3 regions of the Mesorhizobium sp. 131-2-1 genome follow, and region 2 is predicted to be linked to each of the others. Evidence: riboswitches for the same ligand, from Rfam matches in the RefSeq annotation. Region 2 holds a riboswitch; each other region holds the start of a gene.
The links. Region 2 has a riboswitch for cobalamin ahead of metE (5-methyltetrahydropteroyltriglutamate--homocysteine S-methyltransferase). Riboswitches for the same ligand answer to the same signal wherever they lie in the genome.
Positions count from the first base shown of each region.

Region 1 (5,560 bases), 3.4 Mb from region 2:
CTCAGGCTCGCCTGGCTGATCGCTTTCGGCCGCTCCTGCTTCTGGACGACGTTCTTCGTCTATGGGCCGCTGTTCATGGTGATCACCGGCGAGGGCAAGCTCGCCGGTGGCCTGCTGGTTTCGGCGGGCAACGCGCTTTTGTTCATGGCGATCTTCTGGGGCAGGGCGGGAAAGCGCTTCGGCGGCCGGCGCACGATGACCTTCGCCTATTTCGCCATGTCGGCGATGTTGCTTGCGGCCGGCGCGGTCGGCGAGACGGCGCCGCTGCTCACCGGCGCCCTGCTTTTGTGCGGCGCCTTCTTCACCATCGCGCTCGACGCGCTCGGCTCGACCGCCTTCATGCGTTCGGTCAGGTCCTACGAGCGGGCGCAGATGGCTGCGGTCTATCGCACCTATCTCGACTTTTCCGAGCTGACGCCGCCGCTCGTCTATTCGGTGGTGCTGACGTTTTTCGGCCTCGGGTCGGTGTTCGCCACACTTGGCCTGCTGGCGGCCGCTTGCGGTTTCGTCACCTGGCGGTATCTGCCGAAGTCGCTCTGACGCTCAGGGCTTGGCAGGCTGCGCCGCATGCCGGGCGCGCACCCATTCGTGGAAGCGGTGCAGATCGTACTCCTCAGGCATCAGCACGCCGGCCTCGTGGCGCCTGGAGCGCAGGCCCTTCTGGTTGACCTCGCAGATCGCCGCGTCTTCCTCCAGCACCTGCCTGCCGAAGGCGACGATGTTGTCGATGTCGGCCTCGGGCGAGCCAATCGCCTCGGCCGGAAACAGCCATTCGGCGGTGAGTTCCGTCTGCTCCGGGCCGAGCGGCGTGAGCCGCACGGTGCGCACATAGTCGACATGGCCGACGATGAACATCGAGGGGAGCGAGGTCGCGTAGGTCTGGCCGGCGGCGCGCTCGGCCGGCGTCAGGCCGGAAAAGACCGGACCGTGCACATGCCCGTCGCGCGACCAGGTCTCGGCGCCGGCGCACAGGCCGCCGGAGAACTCCGGCGCGTCATTGTCGGCGTGGCGCGCCCATTCGGGATCGTCGTGCCTCGACATCAGGCCGCGGCCATAGATCGGTACCAGCCGCGACAGGTCCTTGTGGACGCCGGGGCAGTGCAGGCACTCGTTGAAATTCTCCCAGAAGATCTTCCAGTTGCAGTTCATCACCTTGCGCAGCGCATGGCCGGCGACCAGCGTCTCCAGCGGCCAGTTGGCGAGGCTGCCGGAAGCCCGATCGAAGGAGGCTTCCGCGGAGCCGCTGGAGTCGTCGGCGAGGTTGATGACGACGAAGCCGCGCCACACCGCGAGCGCCACGCCGTAGAGCGGGTAATCCGCCTTGTCGAAGCCTTCGGGCAGCGACTTCGACGGCACGCGCACGAGGTCGCCGCGCAGCGAATAGGACCAGGCGTGGTAGGGGCAGGTGAGCAACCTTGCCTTCAGCCGACCCTCGCCCTCCTGGCAAAGCTGCGAGCCGCGATGCCGGCAGGTGTTGTGGAAGGCGCGCAATTCGCCGGTTTCGTCGCGCAGCACGACGATCTCCTGCGTGCCGACGCGGAAGGTCCTGAATGCCAGCGGCTGGCCCAGGTCCGTTTCCCGGCAGACGAGCAGCCAGCTTCGGTACCAGATGGCATCGAGGTCGCGCCGGTAGGCTTCGGCGTCCCAATAGGCCGACGACGGCAGTGTAGGCTCTATCCGCGTCAGGCCGTTGTAGAGGTCGCGTTCCCTCGGGTCGGGCTGCATCTGTGGCTCCCTGGATGATCCAGCCGACACCCGGCCACCGTCTTTGTCAATCGTCACGCGCCACGGCCATTGTGACGTGCAATAGCCGACTCTAAGGTTGGCGCTTCACAAATCGGGTGTCCGGGGACAGTCCATGCCGCCAAGAACGATGTCGCTGACAGAGGAGCTGGTCGCACGATGCTATCGAGCTATCGAAGACAGCGGACCCGACCCCAACGCCGCGCATCTGGACGACGCCGACTATGCAGCGATGGTGGATGCGCTGGAGGCTCAGCTTCCCGCCACCGAACCGCTTTGGCTGTTCGGCTACGGTTCGCTGATCTGGAAGCCTGAAATCGATAATGTCGAGGAGCGTGTGGCGGTCGTGCGCGGCTGGCACAGGTCCTTCTGCATGAAAATGACGCGCTGGCGCGGCACCAGGGAGCGGCCTGGCCTGATGATGGCGCTGGATCGCGGCGGGCAATGCAAGGGTGTCGCCTTCAGGCTTGGCGACGCCGACCGGCGCCAGCAGCTCGACAGGATCTTGCGGCGCGAGGTGACGCTGAAACCGACCAGCTACCATCCGCGCCTGCTCACCCTTTCGAGCGATAGCGGTCCGCTGCAGGCGCTGGCCTTCGTCATCAACCGCAAGGGCACCACCTATGCCGGCCCGATTGAGGAAAAAGAGGTCGTCGAACGGCTGGCGACATCCTGCGGGCACTGGGGATCGGGCGCCGACTACCTCTACAACACGGTGAAGAACCTGGAGCAGCGCGGCATCCATGACCGCCATCTTTGGCGGCTGCAGCATCTGGTTGCCGAGCGGATTGCCGCTTCGGGCAGCTAGGCCAGATGGCGCATTTGCGCTGGTGGCCGCCGGAATTTGGTTTGCCGGGCGCGACGATTCTGCCTATAGTCCTGCCGTCGTCGGTTCCGTTTTTGGAGCCAAGAGGGAATGCGGTGCGGGCGAATTCGTCCAATGCCGTGGCTGCCCCCGCAACTGTGTGCGGTAGTCCTCTCCAAGGCCACTGAGGAATATCCTCGGGAAGGTGGGGAAGGGCGCTGATCCGCGAGCCAGGAGACCTGCCGGCGACAGCAACGTTGACTTCTATGCCCTCGGGTGGAGGGCGAAAGGACAAGACATGACGACCGCTTCCGTCTCCCTCGGCACCTCCGTCTCTTCGCAGTCGCGTTTCATGCAGCTGGCCATGGCCGCGCTGCTCGGCATTTTCGTCGTCGGCTTTGTCGGCTTCTCGCATCTCGATGCGGTCCACAATGCCGCTCACGACTATCGCCACTCGATGGCCTTTCCCTGCCACTGACGAGGATCTGACATCATGAATCTGTTTCGCAACGTCGTGTTCATCGCGGCGATTGCAGGGCTCGTGGCCGGCGTCGTCCTCGCCTGCCTGCAGGCCTATGCAACCGTGCCGCTGATCCTCAAGGCCGAAGTCTACGAACAGGCCGGCGGCGGCCATCATCATGACCATGCCGCGGCGCCTGCCGAGACCGGCAACGCCATGAGTTCCGCCGCGCCGGCCGGCAATGCCATGAGCTCTGCGGCGCCGGCTCCGGCCGAAGCCGCCGCTCCGGCGGAAGACGAAGGCTGGGCGCCGGCCGATGGCTTCGAACGCTTCGCCTTCAGCGTGCTGGCCAACATCGTCACCGGCATCGGCTTCGCGCTGGTGCTGGTCGCGGTTTCGGAATTCGCCGGCGGCATCGGCAGCTGGCGCCAGGGCGTGTTCTGGGGTCTCGCCGGCTTTGCCGTATTCACCCTGGCGCCTGGCCTCGGCCTGCCGCCGGAACTGCCGGCGATGCCGGCGGCCGAACTCCTGCCGCGCCAGATCTGGTGGACGGCGACAGTGGTCGCGACCGCCGCCGGACTTGGCCTGATCGCTTTTCGCAAGTCGCTGCCGCTGGCGATCTTGGCCGTGGCCCTGATCGTCGCGCCGCACATCGTCGGCGCGCCGCAGCCGGAAAGCTTCGAGACACCGATCCCGGAAGGCCTGCATCACCAGTTCGTGGTGGCGGTGACAGTCACCAATCTGGTGTTCTGGCTGGTGCTGGGTGGCGCCGTCGGCGTGGTGCGCGGCCGCTTCACCGGCACGGCGACCAGCCTGCGCGACAGCTTTGCCTGATCGCGCCAGCGGGACGCTGACCTTCATCCTCGGCGGTGCGCGCTCCGGCAAGAGCGCGCATGCCGAGACCCTGGTGACGGCTGGCCCGCCGCCTTGGACCTACATCGCCACCGCCGAAGCCTATGATGACGAGATGCGCGAGCGCATCGCGCTGCATCGTGGGCGGCGCAGCGAGGGCTGGATGACGATAGACGCGCCGCTCGATCTTGCCGGCGCGATCGAGGCGCTGCCCGATGGGCAGGCTGTCCTGATCGACTGCCTGACACTGTGGCTGACCAACCATATGCTGGCCGAGCACAACCTCGATGCCGAATGCCGGCGATTGACGGATTTGCTGTCGCGGCCGCGCGGGTCGTGGTTTGTTGTGTCCAACGAGGTCGGCCTGGGCATCGTGCCCGACAATGCCCTGGCAAGGCGCTTTCGCGATGCCGGCGGCCGGCTCAACCAGCAGGTCGCGGCAGTCGCCGATACCGTGCTGCTGATGGTGGCAGGGCTGCCGCTGAAGGTGAAGTGAGATGACCGAAGTCGATCCAAAGGACGAGGAGCGCCACCGCGCCAAGATGGCTAAGCGCAAGGCGGTGCAGGATGCGGAAGTGGCGGGCAAGACGATCGAGAAGGGGTTGCTGATCGTCAACACCGGACCGGGCAAGGGCAAGACCACCGCCGCCTTCGGGCTGGCGCTGAGGATGCTCGGCTACGGCAAGCGCGTCGGCGTCGTCCAGTTCATCAAGGGCAAATGGCACACTGGCGAGAAAGACGCCTTTGCCGCCTTTGGCGACCGCGTCGTCTGGCATGCGATGGGCGAGGGGTTCACCTGGGAGACCCAGGATCTGAAGCGCGACATCGCCGCCGCCGAGGCCGCCTTGGCCAGGGCGCTCGAACTGATGGCTGATCCTTCGATCAGCCTTGTGGTGCTCGACGAGCTCAACATCGCCCTGCGTTACGACTATCTCGATCTTGAAAAGGTGGTTGCGGCGCTGAAAGGTCGTCGCGAGGGCCTGCATGTGGTGGTCACGGGACGCAACGCCAAGCCGGCGCTGGTCGAGGCGGCCGATCTCGTCACCGAAATGGGGCTGACCAAGCACCATTTCGCTGCCGGCGTGAAGGCGCAGCAAGGGATAGAATTCTGACCGCCTACCCTCGGGAGATGTCCGTTGGAACAAGCAGTGATTGTCTATCTTCTTCTGACCGGCGGCCCGTTTGGGACGCAGCAAGAGCGGCAATCGGTTCAGGTCTTAGAGGATCGTTTGGAACAGGTTGTTTCGAATGCTAATGCCGGTGAGTTTGATGGCGACGAGTTTGGCGAGGGCGAATGCGTCCTCTACTTATATGGGCCAGACGCTGAGAAGCTCTTTTCTGCGATTGAACCGGTTCTGAAATCGTCGCCAGTGGCTACTGGTGGTTACGCGATCAAAAGGTTCGGCGATGCTGCAGATTTAAGTGCAAAGGAAGTCCGCGTTGTCTGGTGAGTCAGGCCGCCGCAGTCACACCGGTGAGATCAAAATATCCAGGTAGATCACGATGGCCGACAGGATCGCGAACAGCGCGATCAGCAGCCAGTCGGCAACCTGGTAGAGCTTCAGCGCCTGCCTGATGTCGAGGCTTTCCGCCTCGCGCCGGCCGCCTTCGCCCATGAAGGCATCCTCGACGACGACGCCGCCATAGCTGCGCGGGCCGGCCAGCGCGAGGCCCAAGGCTCCGGCCATGGCCGCCTCCGG
Region 1 is NZ_AP023247.1:2,935,766-2,941,325, forward strand. Features, by position in the region: gene JG743_RS14095 (MFS transporter) at 1-540, shown strand, start outside; gene JG743_RS14100 (aromatic ring-hydroxylating oxygenase subunit alpha) at 544-1,725, opposite strand; gene JG743_RS14105 (gamma-glutamylcyclotransferase) at 1,859-2,551, shown strand; cobalamin riboswitch at 2,616-2,809, shown strand; gene JG743_RS14110 (CbtB domain-containing protein) at 2,847-3,026, shown strand; gene JG743_RS14115 (CbtA family protein) at 3,042-3,842, shown strand; gene cobU (bifunctional adenosylcobinamide kinase/adenosylcobinamide-phosphate guanylyltransferase) at 3,835-4,356, shown strand; gene cobO (cob(I)yrinic acid a,c-diamide adenosyltransferase) at 4,358-4,972, shown strand; gene JG743_RS14130 (hypothetical protein) at 4,997-5,311, shown strand; gene cbiB (adenosylcobinamide-phosphate synthase CbiB) at 5,327-5,560, opposite strand, start outside.
Region 1: another riboswitch for cobalamin. It lies ahead of JG743_RS14110 (CbtB domain-containing protein); the one in region 2 lies ahead of metE (5-methyltetrahydropteroyltriglutamate--homocysteine S-methyltransferase).

Region 2 (5,560 bases):
TGGGCATGGATGAAGTCACGCACGTCGCGGAACCTCGGTGGCACGAATTTTGGCCCAGCAACGCGCGATCCGCCGGCCTGTGCGAAGACGTGGGGCAGGAAACGGATCAAATACTCCTCGATCTCCAGTGCCGAGCTATGCCCATGTTCAAGCAGGCGCCAAAACGCGCTGAGGCCGTGTGCAACTGGGGCATTCTCCTGGAACGGGCTTTTGAAGTCGATCGTTCCGGGTTCGTTTTGGCCGCTGTCCTCAAGGACTTGCCGGATAAGGCCTTCGGGCATGTAGAAGATTTTCTGGCTCCAGCCAAGATCGTCACCAGCACCCCCGAAATGCGGTTCGCCGGGCGCGAAGGTCGCGACCGTGCCGCTACCGGCGTGCCAAACCTCACCTCGGCACCAGACATCATGGATGCCTCGCTCGATCAGCCCGATCAGATACTCGTTGTGGATATGCTTGGAGAAATCCTGCCGGTGATAATCCGCCGCCAGGTAATCGAGCCCGCCAAGGACATCGGAGTGCTTCATCACCGCACGATTGCGCGGCGGTCGGCCCGGAGGTTCAGAACGGCCGCGCGCCTTTTCGTCGCATTCTACGGCGGTATCGGCCACTTGATGATCAATCCAGGTCGGTCGTCACAACGATATCGTGCACACGTCGCGAATTTCAAACCGAAGCAGGATTAATTGCCGCCCGAAGAGGGGCCTGCTGCAGGGCGGGCAGCGGATTGGCGGGATTAATCGTGTTTCAAGCTTGGGATGTGGACCCGAGCGACGCGTGGCCGTGTGGCCGATATCAAGAAGAAGACCAAGCGCTATCCCCTCCGATCTGACGCATGAGGAATGGTCGCGGATAAACCGTTCCTGCCGGGCGCGGCCAAGACCGGGCGGCGCGTGGTGACGGACCTGCGCGAGGTCTTGAACGCGATCCGCTACATGGCCCGATCAGATGGCGGCTGGCGCATGCTGCCAAAGGATTTCCCGCCCATATCGGTCGCGGTCGAGACGCCTTACGGACATGCCCACGAACTGCGCCAACTGGCTGGAACGTTCCCCGGCCTGACGGCGAAGCAGCAGGCGCCGATCAAAGCGCTGAACGCAGAATACGCCAAAACTCGAAGCCGAGTACGAGCATGCCAACGAACTGCCGGCCGATGTTGACGAACGGCTACCAGGGGCGGCTACGGCTGCACTCATTGTCGGATCTTCGACGAAGTCGGACATGAGACACAGCGCTATCGGAGTGACCGCATTGTTCTGCAACGATTTTCTCATTTGGCACGACACATGCGGGGGCTATCCCGCATGAGCGCTCCGTCAATCTCGATTGATGCGAGCAGGATTCAATCAAGGCGCAGTGCGTCGCTTCTGAAGATCAAGGAGAGAAAAGTATGGCGAGAGCGCGAATTGGCGTGGCGCGGGCAATGACAGCGGCTGTCGTCCTCATCGTTGCGGGACAGGCCGGCGCGGCAGATGTTCATCAAGCCGCGAGCGTCCCGCAGGCAGAAGCCTGCGTCGCGGAAGCGCCAAGCCCCTGGCAGATCCGTCTGCGTGCGTTGGGGGTGATCACCGAGGATTCGGGCTATGTCAATGCGGTGCCCGGCTCCGGTCTTTCATATTCGGACACCGTGACGCCGGAACTCGATATCTCATATTTCTTCACGGACAACATCGCCGCCGAACTCATACTCGGCACCACCTATGCCAACATCGATGGCCAAGGTGCGATCGGCGGGCTGGGCGAGGTCGGCAAGGTTTGGCTGCTGCCGCCCACGCTCACATTGCAGTATCATTTTACCGATTTCGGCGCCTTCGAGCCCTATGTCGGCGCCGGCGTGAACTATACGATCTTCTATCATCAGCAAGTCGGCAGCGCCGATGATCTCAAGGTCAAGAACACATTCGGCGCCGCGCTGCAGGTTGGATTCGACTACATGGTAGATCAGCACTGGGGCGTCAATTTCGACGTGAAGAAGCTTTTCCTTGAGCCCGACTTCGACGTCACTGTCGCCGGCACCAAGCTCACGGGCAAGGCCAAGCTCGATCCCTGGGTGATAGGCGCAGGTCTCACCTACCGCTTCTGAGGACGAAGCACGGGGCACTTTTCGAAGTCCGCGCGCGGATCTTCCGTGCCGAGAAGTGGACCCGCGATGGTTCTTAAAGGAGTTGTTGGCATGCGCGTAGAAAACGATCATTGCGACGTGATCGGTGTGCCGGCCGCTCCCACGCAACTTGATCGTCTTTCTTCTGCGATTCTGCGGCAGGGGGGGATGGCGCGAGTGTCGCTGCCAGGCGATGTGGTGACCTGGGCGGCAGCCCGTCACCAGACGCTCAGGCAGATGCTTTCCGACCAGCGTTTCAACAAGGACTGGCGACAGTGGCGGGCGCTGCAGGACGGCGAGATTCCCGAGGATCATCCGCTGATCGGGATATGCAAAGTGGACAACATGACCACGGCGCACGGCGCCGATCACCGGCGCTTGCGCGGCCTGCTGTCCAGCAGCTTCGCGCCCAGTCGTATCGCCTTGCTGGCGCCACGGGTCGAACAATGCGTCGATCGACTCCTGGCCGAGATGGCGCAGCGCGGCGGCAGTGCCGATCTGGTGAGCGAGTTCGCCGCTCCGCTGCCCACCAACGTGATCGCCGAACTGTTCGGTTTGCCGGACGAACAGCGCGAAGAGATCGTCGCGCTCACCTACAGCCTGGCCAACACCTCCGCCACAGCCGAAGAGGTGCGACAGACGCGGCAGCGCATCCCGGAGTTCTTCCGTCGCCTGATCGCGCTCAAGCGGGGCCAGCTCGGCGATGATCTGGCTTCGGCCCTGATCGTCGCGCGTGACAATGGCGAGCTCGTTTCCGACACCGAGCTCATCGACATGCTGTTCATGGTGCTCTCTGCGGGCTTCGTGACCACCGCCGGCGTCATCGGAAATGGCGTGCTGGCATTTCTGACGCATCCGCAGCAACTGCACCTGGTGCGCAGCGGCCAAGTTCCGTGGTCACAGGCGATCGAGGAGATCCTGCGCTGGGGCAGCTCAGCGGCCAATCTGCCGTTCCGCTATGCCACCCAGGACGTGGAGATCGACGGATGCATGGTCCGCCGCGGCGATGCCGTCCTGATGGCGTTCCATGCGGCGAACCGGGACGAAAAGGCCTTCGGTCCCGGCGCCGACAGGTTCGATGTCACCCGGCGGCACAACCCACACCTGTCATTCGGCGAGGGGCCGCATTCCTGCCTGGGCGCTGCGCTGGCGCGCCTGGAATTGCGCTGCGCCTTCCCCGCGCTGTTCGGGCGACTGGAGGATCTGGCACTGACCATCGCCGCGGAGGACGTCATCTATATGCCGTCTTACGTCATTCGCTGCCCACAGCGCCTGCCGGTCAGCTTCCGCCCTTCCGTCACTTAGAGAGAGTGCGGCATTCACCCCGGATTCGGTGATTCTCGGTTCGCCGGGGTGGCTGGTCTCGCAACGAGGGGGCGAGCATGACCGGTTACGCACGATCGTAGCGCAGCCTTCAGCAATCGCAGGGTGAAGCTGCTCGCGCAGCAGGTGGAGGCGATCGCCGCGCAGTTGTTCGAGACGCTGGAGGCCCAGCCCCAGCCCGCCGACCTGAGGCGCCACCTCTCCTTTCCGCTACCGGACGTGGTCATCAGCGCGCTGATGGGCGAATGCGCAAGCACGCTGAGCGAAGCCGAGCGGGGAACAACTACCGGGATTCCCGGCGGACCGTGAAGACCTGGCCCGACTTTACGCCCTTGAGCCCGGCGACCTCGATCTGATGGCGTCGCCGATGGGGACAAGAACCTCGCCGAGCCTACACTGATGAGAGGCCGCATCGTATGCGGCTTTGGGCGAAAGAGACCGGTCAGCACAAGGGCATATTCGCATCATCACATAAACATCTCGTTATATGTATTGACAAGGAGCGAAGCGGCTGTGATTGTGCGCATGTCGTGGTTCTCCGCGCGGCACTGCCGTAAGCGGAGCTAAGAGGGAAGCCGGTGGGATGCCGGCGCTGCCCCCGCAACTGTTAGCGGCGAGCCAAGCCCATTGGTGTCACTGAGGCGAACGGCCTCGGGAAGACGGGCAGAGGCTTTGACCCGCGAGCCAGGAGACCTGCCACGACGAACAACGTCCACGGGCGGGGTGTCTCGGAGGTCGCGGTAGCCCGGCTTCGTGCCGCCTGCTCGCGCGTTCCTTGTCCCCACGCCCCAACCATCGGGGTATGGCATGACTGTCTCTCAACAAATTCCTGTGGCAACGCTCGGCGTGCCGCGTATCGGTCGACGGCGGGAACTGAAATTCGCGCTTGAAAGCTACTGGTCCGGAAAATCTCCCGCTGCCGACCTGCTCGCGACGGCGAAGGCGCTACGCGCCGCCAGCTGGAGGGAGCAGCACGATCACGGCGTGTCGAAAATCCCGTCCAACGATTTCTCGCTTTATGACCATGTGCTCGACACCGTCATCATGGTCGGCGCCGTGCCGGCACGATACGTCTGGACTGACGGCGAGGTCCCACTCGATACCTATTTCGCCATGGCGCGCGGCGACCAAGGTCAGGCCGCTGATTGTGGACATGCCGGTGACGAGCATGCGGCCAACGGGCATGGCCTTGCCGCGATGGAAATGACCAAATGGTTCGACACCAACTATCACTACATTGTGCCGGAACTTACGGACGATCAGAGCTTTGCCCTCTCGTCGGCGAAACCGGTCGATCATTTCCTCGAGGCCAAGGCGCTCGGCATCCACACGCGCCCGGTCCTGCTTGGACCGGTTAGCTTTCTCAAGTTGGCGAAGTCACCTGAGGAAGGTTTCAACCCTATCGCGCTCCTGCCACGGCTGCTGCCCGTCTACGAGGAGCTTCTGCGGAGGCTGAAGCTCGCGGGAGCCGATTGGGTGCAGATCGATGAGCCGGCGCTCGTGCTCGATCTGGTCCCCAACGAACGGGATGCGCTCCAATTCGCCTACTGCCGGCTGTCGAAAGCAGCACCCGAGTTGAAGATCATGGTTGCTACCTATTTCGGATCGCTGGGAGACAATCTCGAGACCGCAATTTCTCTGCCCGTGGCGGGACTGCACGTCGATCTCGTGCGCGCTCCAGAGCAGTTGGACACCGTCGGCCGGCTCGCGCGGAAGGAACTTGTGCTCTCGCTCGGGCTGATCGACGGCCGCAACGTTTGGCGCGCGAACCTGCCTGCCATGCTTGACCGCATCAAACCGATCGTCGCCGGTTGGCCGCTGGACCGCGTGGAGATCGCCCCGTCCTGCTCGATGCTGCATGTGCCGATCGACCTGGACATAGAGACGGCACTCGATGCGGATGTGAAATCGTGGCTCGCCTTCGCGGCGCAAAAAACCGACGAGCTGGTCGTGCTCGCCCGTGCCCTGGCTGAAGGCCGGGACGCGGTCGCCGCCGAACTAGAGGCGTCGGCTGAGGCTGCCGCCGCTCGCGCGACATCCGCTAAGGTGCATGATCCGCTCGTCGAAGGTCGGGTCGCCAGCATCAAGGTCGCCATGACGCGCCGGAAGAGCGCATTCGACGTGCGCTCCAAGCTTCAG
Region 2 is NZ_AP023247.1:6,342,563-6,348,122, forward strand. Features, by position in the region: gene JG743_RS30540 (AraC family transcriptional regulator) at 1-608, opposite strand, end outside; gene JG743_RS30545 (transposase) at 840-1,157, shown strand; gene JG743_RS30550 (OmpW/AlkL family protein) at 1,421-2,080, shown strand; gene JG743_RS30555 (cytochrome P450 family protein) at 2,171-3,403, shown strand; partial or broken gene JG743_RS30560 (cytochrome P450) at 3,411-3,664, shown strand; cobalamin riboswitch at 3,936-4,136, shown strand; gene metE (5-methyltetrahydropteroyltriglutamate--homocysteine S-methyltransferase) at 4,253-5,560, shown strand, end outside.

Region 3 (5,560 bases), 890 kb from region 2:
CGGCCTCGCGCTGGGCGGCCAACGAGGCCGATCCAACCGCCTACCTCAAGGTGATCTCGGCGCTGCTGATGTCGTTGCGCGGCTCGGTCTGCCTCTATCAGGGCGAGGAACTCGGCCTTGGCGAGGCGGAGCTGCGGTACGAGGATCTGCAGGACCCCTACGGCATCCGCTTCTGGCCCGAATTCAAGGGCCGCGACGGCTGCCGTACGCCGATGGTGTGGGATGCCACCGCCAGCAATGGCGGCTTCTCGACGGCAAAACCCTGGCTGCCGGTGCCGGGCAAGCACCTTTCGCAAGCGGTGAACGTGCAACAGGGCGACGCGAACTCGCTGCTTGAGCACTACCGGCGCTTCCTCGCCTTCCGCCGCCTGCATCCGGCGCTGGCCAAGGGCGACATCGCCTTCATTGAAAGCGAGGGCGACACCGTCGCCTTCACCCGCCGCGAGGGCAACGAGCGCATCGTCTGCGTCTTCAACCTGGGCAGCAAGCCGGCCGAAGTCGATCTCGGCCAGGGCTCGCTTCAGCCCTTGCCCGGGCACGGCTTTTCGAACCAAGCTGGCAGCGGCACCATCCGCCTTGGCGGCTACGGCGCCTGGTTCGGGCGCGTCGACTGAGTTTTTGAAACGGACGTCACTGGGAGGAAAACATGGCCGATGTCACGCTGAGGCAAGTGAAGAAATCATACGGCAATCTCAACATCCTGCATGGCATCGACCTCGACATTAAGTCGGGCGAGTTCATCGTCTTCGTCGGCCCGTCCGGCTGCGGCAAGTCGACCTTGCTGAGGTCCATCGCCGGGCTGGAGGAGATCACTTCGGGCGAGCTCAAGATCGCCGGCGAGGTGGTCAACGACGTGCCGCCGTCGAAGCGCGGCATTGCCATGGTGTTCCAGTCCTACGCGCTCTATCCGCACATGACCGTCTACGACAACATGGCCTTCTCGATGAAGATCGGCAAGGAAAGCAAGGCCGAGATCGACAAGCGGGTGCGGCAGGCGGCCGAGATCCTGCAGCTGACCAAATATCTCGACCGGTTGCCCAAGGCGATGTCGGGCGGCCAGCGCCAGCGCGTCGCCATCGGCCGCGCCATCGTGCGCAATCCGAAAGTGTTCCTGTTCGACGAGCCGCTGTCCAATCTCGACGCGGCACTTCGCGTCGCCACCCGTATCGAGATCGCCAAGCTCAAGGAATCGATGCCGAACACGACGATGATCTACGTCACCCACGACCAGGTCGAGGCAATGACGCTGGCGGACCGCATCGTCGTGCTGAAAGAAGGCCATATCGAGCAGGTCGGCACGCCGATGGACCTCTACAAAAGGCCGGGCAATCTGTTCGTCGCCCAGTTCATCGGCTCGCCGGCCATGAACATCCTGCCGGCGACGATCGACAAGGCGGGCAATCCGACCGTCGTTAGCCATGTCGGCGGCCGCAAGGCGACGGTGCCGATCGCGACGCCCGCCTCGGCGAATGGCGCGGCGGTAAGCTTCGGCGTGCGGCCGGAGGATCTGGCGATCGCCACCGGTACGGACTATCTGTTCGAGGGAACGGTGGATTATGTCGAGCAGCTCGGCGAGGTGCAGCTCGTCTATGTCGACATCGGCCGCGCCGACCTGCCGCTGGTGACCAAGATGCCGGGCAATGTCGAGGTCAAGCGCGGTGCGACGCTGCGGCTGACCGCGGACGCTGGCGACCTGCACATCTTCGATGCCGACGGCCACTCCTTCACGCTGCACATGGCGGCAGCCAAGGCGGCCTGAACGTCACGTTGGACAAAACAAGAGCGGCGGGCACTGCCCGCCGCTCTTGGTATTCAGCCGAGCCCGTTGCCGGTGGACCGGCATGGGCGGCTCCGTTCGGCCGTTAGCGGCCGAACAGGTTTCGGTCGCTGCCCTGAGGGGCTGACTTCTCGACGTCGCCCGACGAGTTCAGCAGCTTGTAGACCGGCGAGCTGGTGTCGCGCGTCGAAGACGTCTGGGTGGTGTCGACGCCGGTGGCGACCGGCCGCTGGTTGATGTCGGTCCCGCCAACATTGTCATTGCGGGCATAAGCGCTGCCGGCGGCAATCAAAAGAGCGGCGGCAGTAAGAGCAATCTTCTTCATTTTTGGTACTCCTGAATTTGTATCGGAGCGGCGGGCTTGTCCGCCGCGTCTATCTTCGGTTGGCCACAACCCGGACCAGAGGTCCGGGAGCGCGGTCCGCGTCGGCTTAGTTGTTGCCGAAGAGGTTGCGGTCGCTGCCCTGGTTGGCGGGCTTCTCGGCGGCCGGCTGCGAGTGCTTGATCGAAGCGGTGTACGAGCTGTCGACCGCGGTGGCCGGCTGGTTGGCGCCGTCCGAACCGTAATGGTCGCTGCCGGCTGCAAAGGCGCCGCCCGAAATGGCCAGAAGGGCCGCGGTGGCAAGAACGATCTTCTTCATTTTAGTGCTCCTGAATTCCTGACGATCCCGAGCGGCGGGCCCTTGCCCACCGCGGTCAGGGATCGGCTGTTAGTTGTTGCCGAACAGGTTGCGGTCAGCGCCCTGGGCAGGCGTCTGGGCAGCCGGTTCCGACTTCTTGATCGAGGCCGTGTACGAGCTGTCGACAGAAGCGGCGGTCTGGTTGGCACCGTTCGAGCCGTAGTGGTCGCTGCCACCGGCAAAGGCGCTGCCGGAAATGGCCAGAAGGGCGGCGGCAGTAAGAACAATCTTTTTCATTTTTGGTACTCCAGTATTTTTTCCGTCCGTCTAGCGGCGTGTCTTGGGAGGAAATCGCGTCGTTCGGACAGCCCCGATGTGGGAGAGCCCATACCCGCTTTCCAATCACGAAGTTGTTGCGCCTGGCCCATGACTCTGCATCTTGAAATTGTGCCAAGGCCTCCTACACGTGAGCTTTTATGGAACAATATCCGTAGCTTAGGCGAATGGGCCATCGCGCCAATTGACGATTTGGAAGATCTGCGTTCACAGCGTCTTGCACGCATTGTCAACAGAAACGAACCGTTCGGTTCGATTTTAGAATCTCCTAATAGTCACTTTTCGATACTGGTAACCAGTTCAGAGCCGGCTGGAGGTCGATACGAGGGCGTTTCCAGTGCGCGATTCGGATTGCCCCGAGCACGGAAATTCGGTGCGCTGGAGTGCCGCGAAGCCGAAAGCCGTGTCGCGCCCGCATCGATGCGATGTCGTTTTCGTACCGACGGTTCGCCGGCCGTCGTGATTAGATCAGGTCATCTCAGGTGCCGCCCCGTGACGACGGGACGGAGAATTGGGAAGCCGGTCGAATTCCGGCGCTGCCCCCGCAACGGTGGTGGAGTTCAAGTCGCGACGGGAGACCACTGGGCCATCTAGCCTGGGAAGGTGCCGCGACCGCCCGTCAGGGCACTCCAAAGCCCGGAAACCAGCCCGAGATTCTTTGACTCGACTGATCGCGGTGGGCGGTCAAGAGGCGGATGGCGCGTGCCCGGCCCTGCCGGCGGCCGCCGTTCCTCTCCATCACCACCAGTTCAGTCCTTGATGCGACCGACGCGAGGGACAGGACATGGATGCGCGCAACGACATGCTGAGGCACCTGCACAACCGCAGGCCGGGCTTTTCGCTCGAACAGCCTTTCTACACCGACCCGGATTACTTCAAGCTCGACATGGAGTTGATCTGGTACCGCGACTGGCTGTTCATCGGCCACGATTGCGAATTGCCGAAGCCGGGCAGCTACATCACCGCGCAGGTCGGCGATTATCCGGTGGTCCTTGTCCGCGACCAGCAGGGCAGGGTCAATGCCTTCCACAATTCCTGCCGCCATCGCGGCAGCCGCGTCTGCAACGCCGAGAAGGGCACGGCGGCGAAGCTCGTCTGCCCCTACCATCAATGGACCTACGAGCTCGACGGCAGGCTGCTGTTCGCCCGCCAGATGGCGGACGGTTTCGACAAGAGCCAGTTCGGCCTGAAGCCGGTCGCCTGCGAAAGCGTCGGCGGCTACATCTTCATCTGCCTGGCGAAGGAGCCGGCCGATTTCGCGCCGATGCGCGCCATGATCGAACCCTATCTCCTGCCGCACAGGTTGAGCGAGGCGAAAGTCGCCTTCGAATCGACCATTGTCGAGAAGGGCAACTGGAAGCTGGTCTGGGAGAACAACCGCGAGTGCTACCACTGCGCCGGCAATCATCCGGAGCTCTGCAAGACCTTCCCTGAAGCCCCGACCGTGACGGGCGTGCAGGGCGCCGACAGCGATCCCGAGATGCTGGCGCACTGGGCGAAATGCGAGGCGGCCGGCCTGCCGAGCAAGTTCCGCATCGACCCCGCCGGGCAATACCGCGCCACCCGCGCCCCGCTGCTGCGCGATGCCATCAGCTACACGATGAACGGCAAGCGCGCGGTGAGGAAGAACCTCTCCGACAGTGTCGCCGCGGACCGCATCGGCACGCTGATGCATTACCACTATCCGACGACCTGGAACCATATCCTGATCGATCACGCCGTCACCTTCCGCGTGCTGCCGATCAGCGCCACCGAAACCGCGGTGACGACGAAATGGCTGGTGCACAAGGATGCGGTGGAAGGCGTCGACTACGATCTCGCCGAACTCACCCATGTCTGGACCGAGACCAACGACCAGGATCGCCGCATCGTCGAGGAAAACGCGCACGGCATCCTGTCGCCGGCCTATGAGCCCGGCCCCTATTCGGAGCTGCACGAGGGCGGCGTCATCCAGTTCGTCGAATGGTACGCCGCCTTCATCGGCCCGCGCCTTGCTGAAGGTGGTCGACCGGCGCTGCGCAGCGTCGCCTAGCGCATGGCGCCCAAAAGTGTTCGGCGGTTTTGGGGTAGCGAGATGCGCAAGACAAGAAAGGTAAGGGGATGAACGCGATGACCGATCTCGGCCTCTATCGCCACCTCGACGAGATGGCGCCGTGGAACGATCGGCTGCAGGTGCTGGAGGTGATCGGCGTCAGCGACGAGGCGCCGGACGTCAAGACCTTCACCTTCCGCTCCGACAACCAGACCTGGTTCCGCTACAAGCCGGGCCAGTTCGTGACGCTGGAACTGCCGACCGCCGACGGTCCGCTGATGCGCACCTACACGCTGTCGTCGTCGCCGTCGCGGCCGTTCTCGATCGCGGTGACGGTGAAGGCGCAGGCCGGCAGCATCGGCACGCGCTGGATGTTCGACAATCTCAAGCCCGGCGCCCATGTGAAGGCCTACGGCCCGGCCGGCGATTTCTCGCTGCACAGCCATCCGGCGGCCAAATACCTGTTCATCTCGGCCGGCTCCGGGGTCACGCCGATGATGTCGATGCTGCGCTGGCTGAACGACTGCGCGCCATGGACCGATGTCGGCTTCGTCAACTGCGCGCGCAGGGCGGAAGAGATCATCTTCCGCAAGGAACTGGAATTGCTGGGCAGCCGCATGCCCGGCCTGTCGCTCGGCTTCATGATCGAGGAACGCTCCAGCCGCGAAGGCTGGTTCGGCCATATGGGTCGCATCGACGCCATAAGGCTTCCGCTTCTGGCACCTGACTTCCGCGAGCGGGAAATCTTCTGCTGCGGCCCCGACCCGTTTATGCGCGCCGTGCGGCAGATGCTGG
Region 3 is NZ_AP023247.1:410,601-416,160, reverse strand. Features, by position in the region: gene bglA (beta-galactosidase BglA) at 1-614, shown strand, start outside; gene JG743_RS01910 (ABC transporter ATP-binding protein) at 647-1,759, shown strand; gene JG743_RS01905 (DUF680 domain-containing protein) at 1,863-2,102, opposite strand; gene JG743_RS01900 (DUF680 domain-containing protein) at 2,209-2,418, opposite strand; gene JG743_RS01895 (DUF680 domain-containing protein) at 2,488-2,694, opposite strand; cobalamin riboswitch at 3,197-3,399, shown strand; gene JG743_RS01890 (aromatic ring-hydroxylating oxygenase subunit alpha) at 3,518-4,765, shown strand; gene JG743_RS01885 (hybrid-cluster NAD(P)-dependent oxidoreductase) at 4,843-5,560, shown strand, end outside.
Region 3: another riboswitch for cobalamin. It lies ahead of JG743_RS01890 (aromatic ring-hydroxylating oxygenase subunit alpha); the one in region 2 lies ahead of metE (5-methyltetrahydropteroyltriglutamate--homocysteine S-methyltransferase).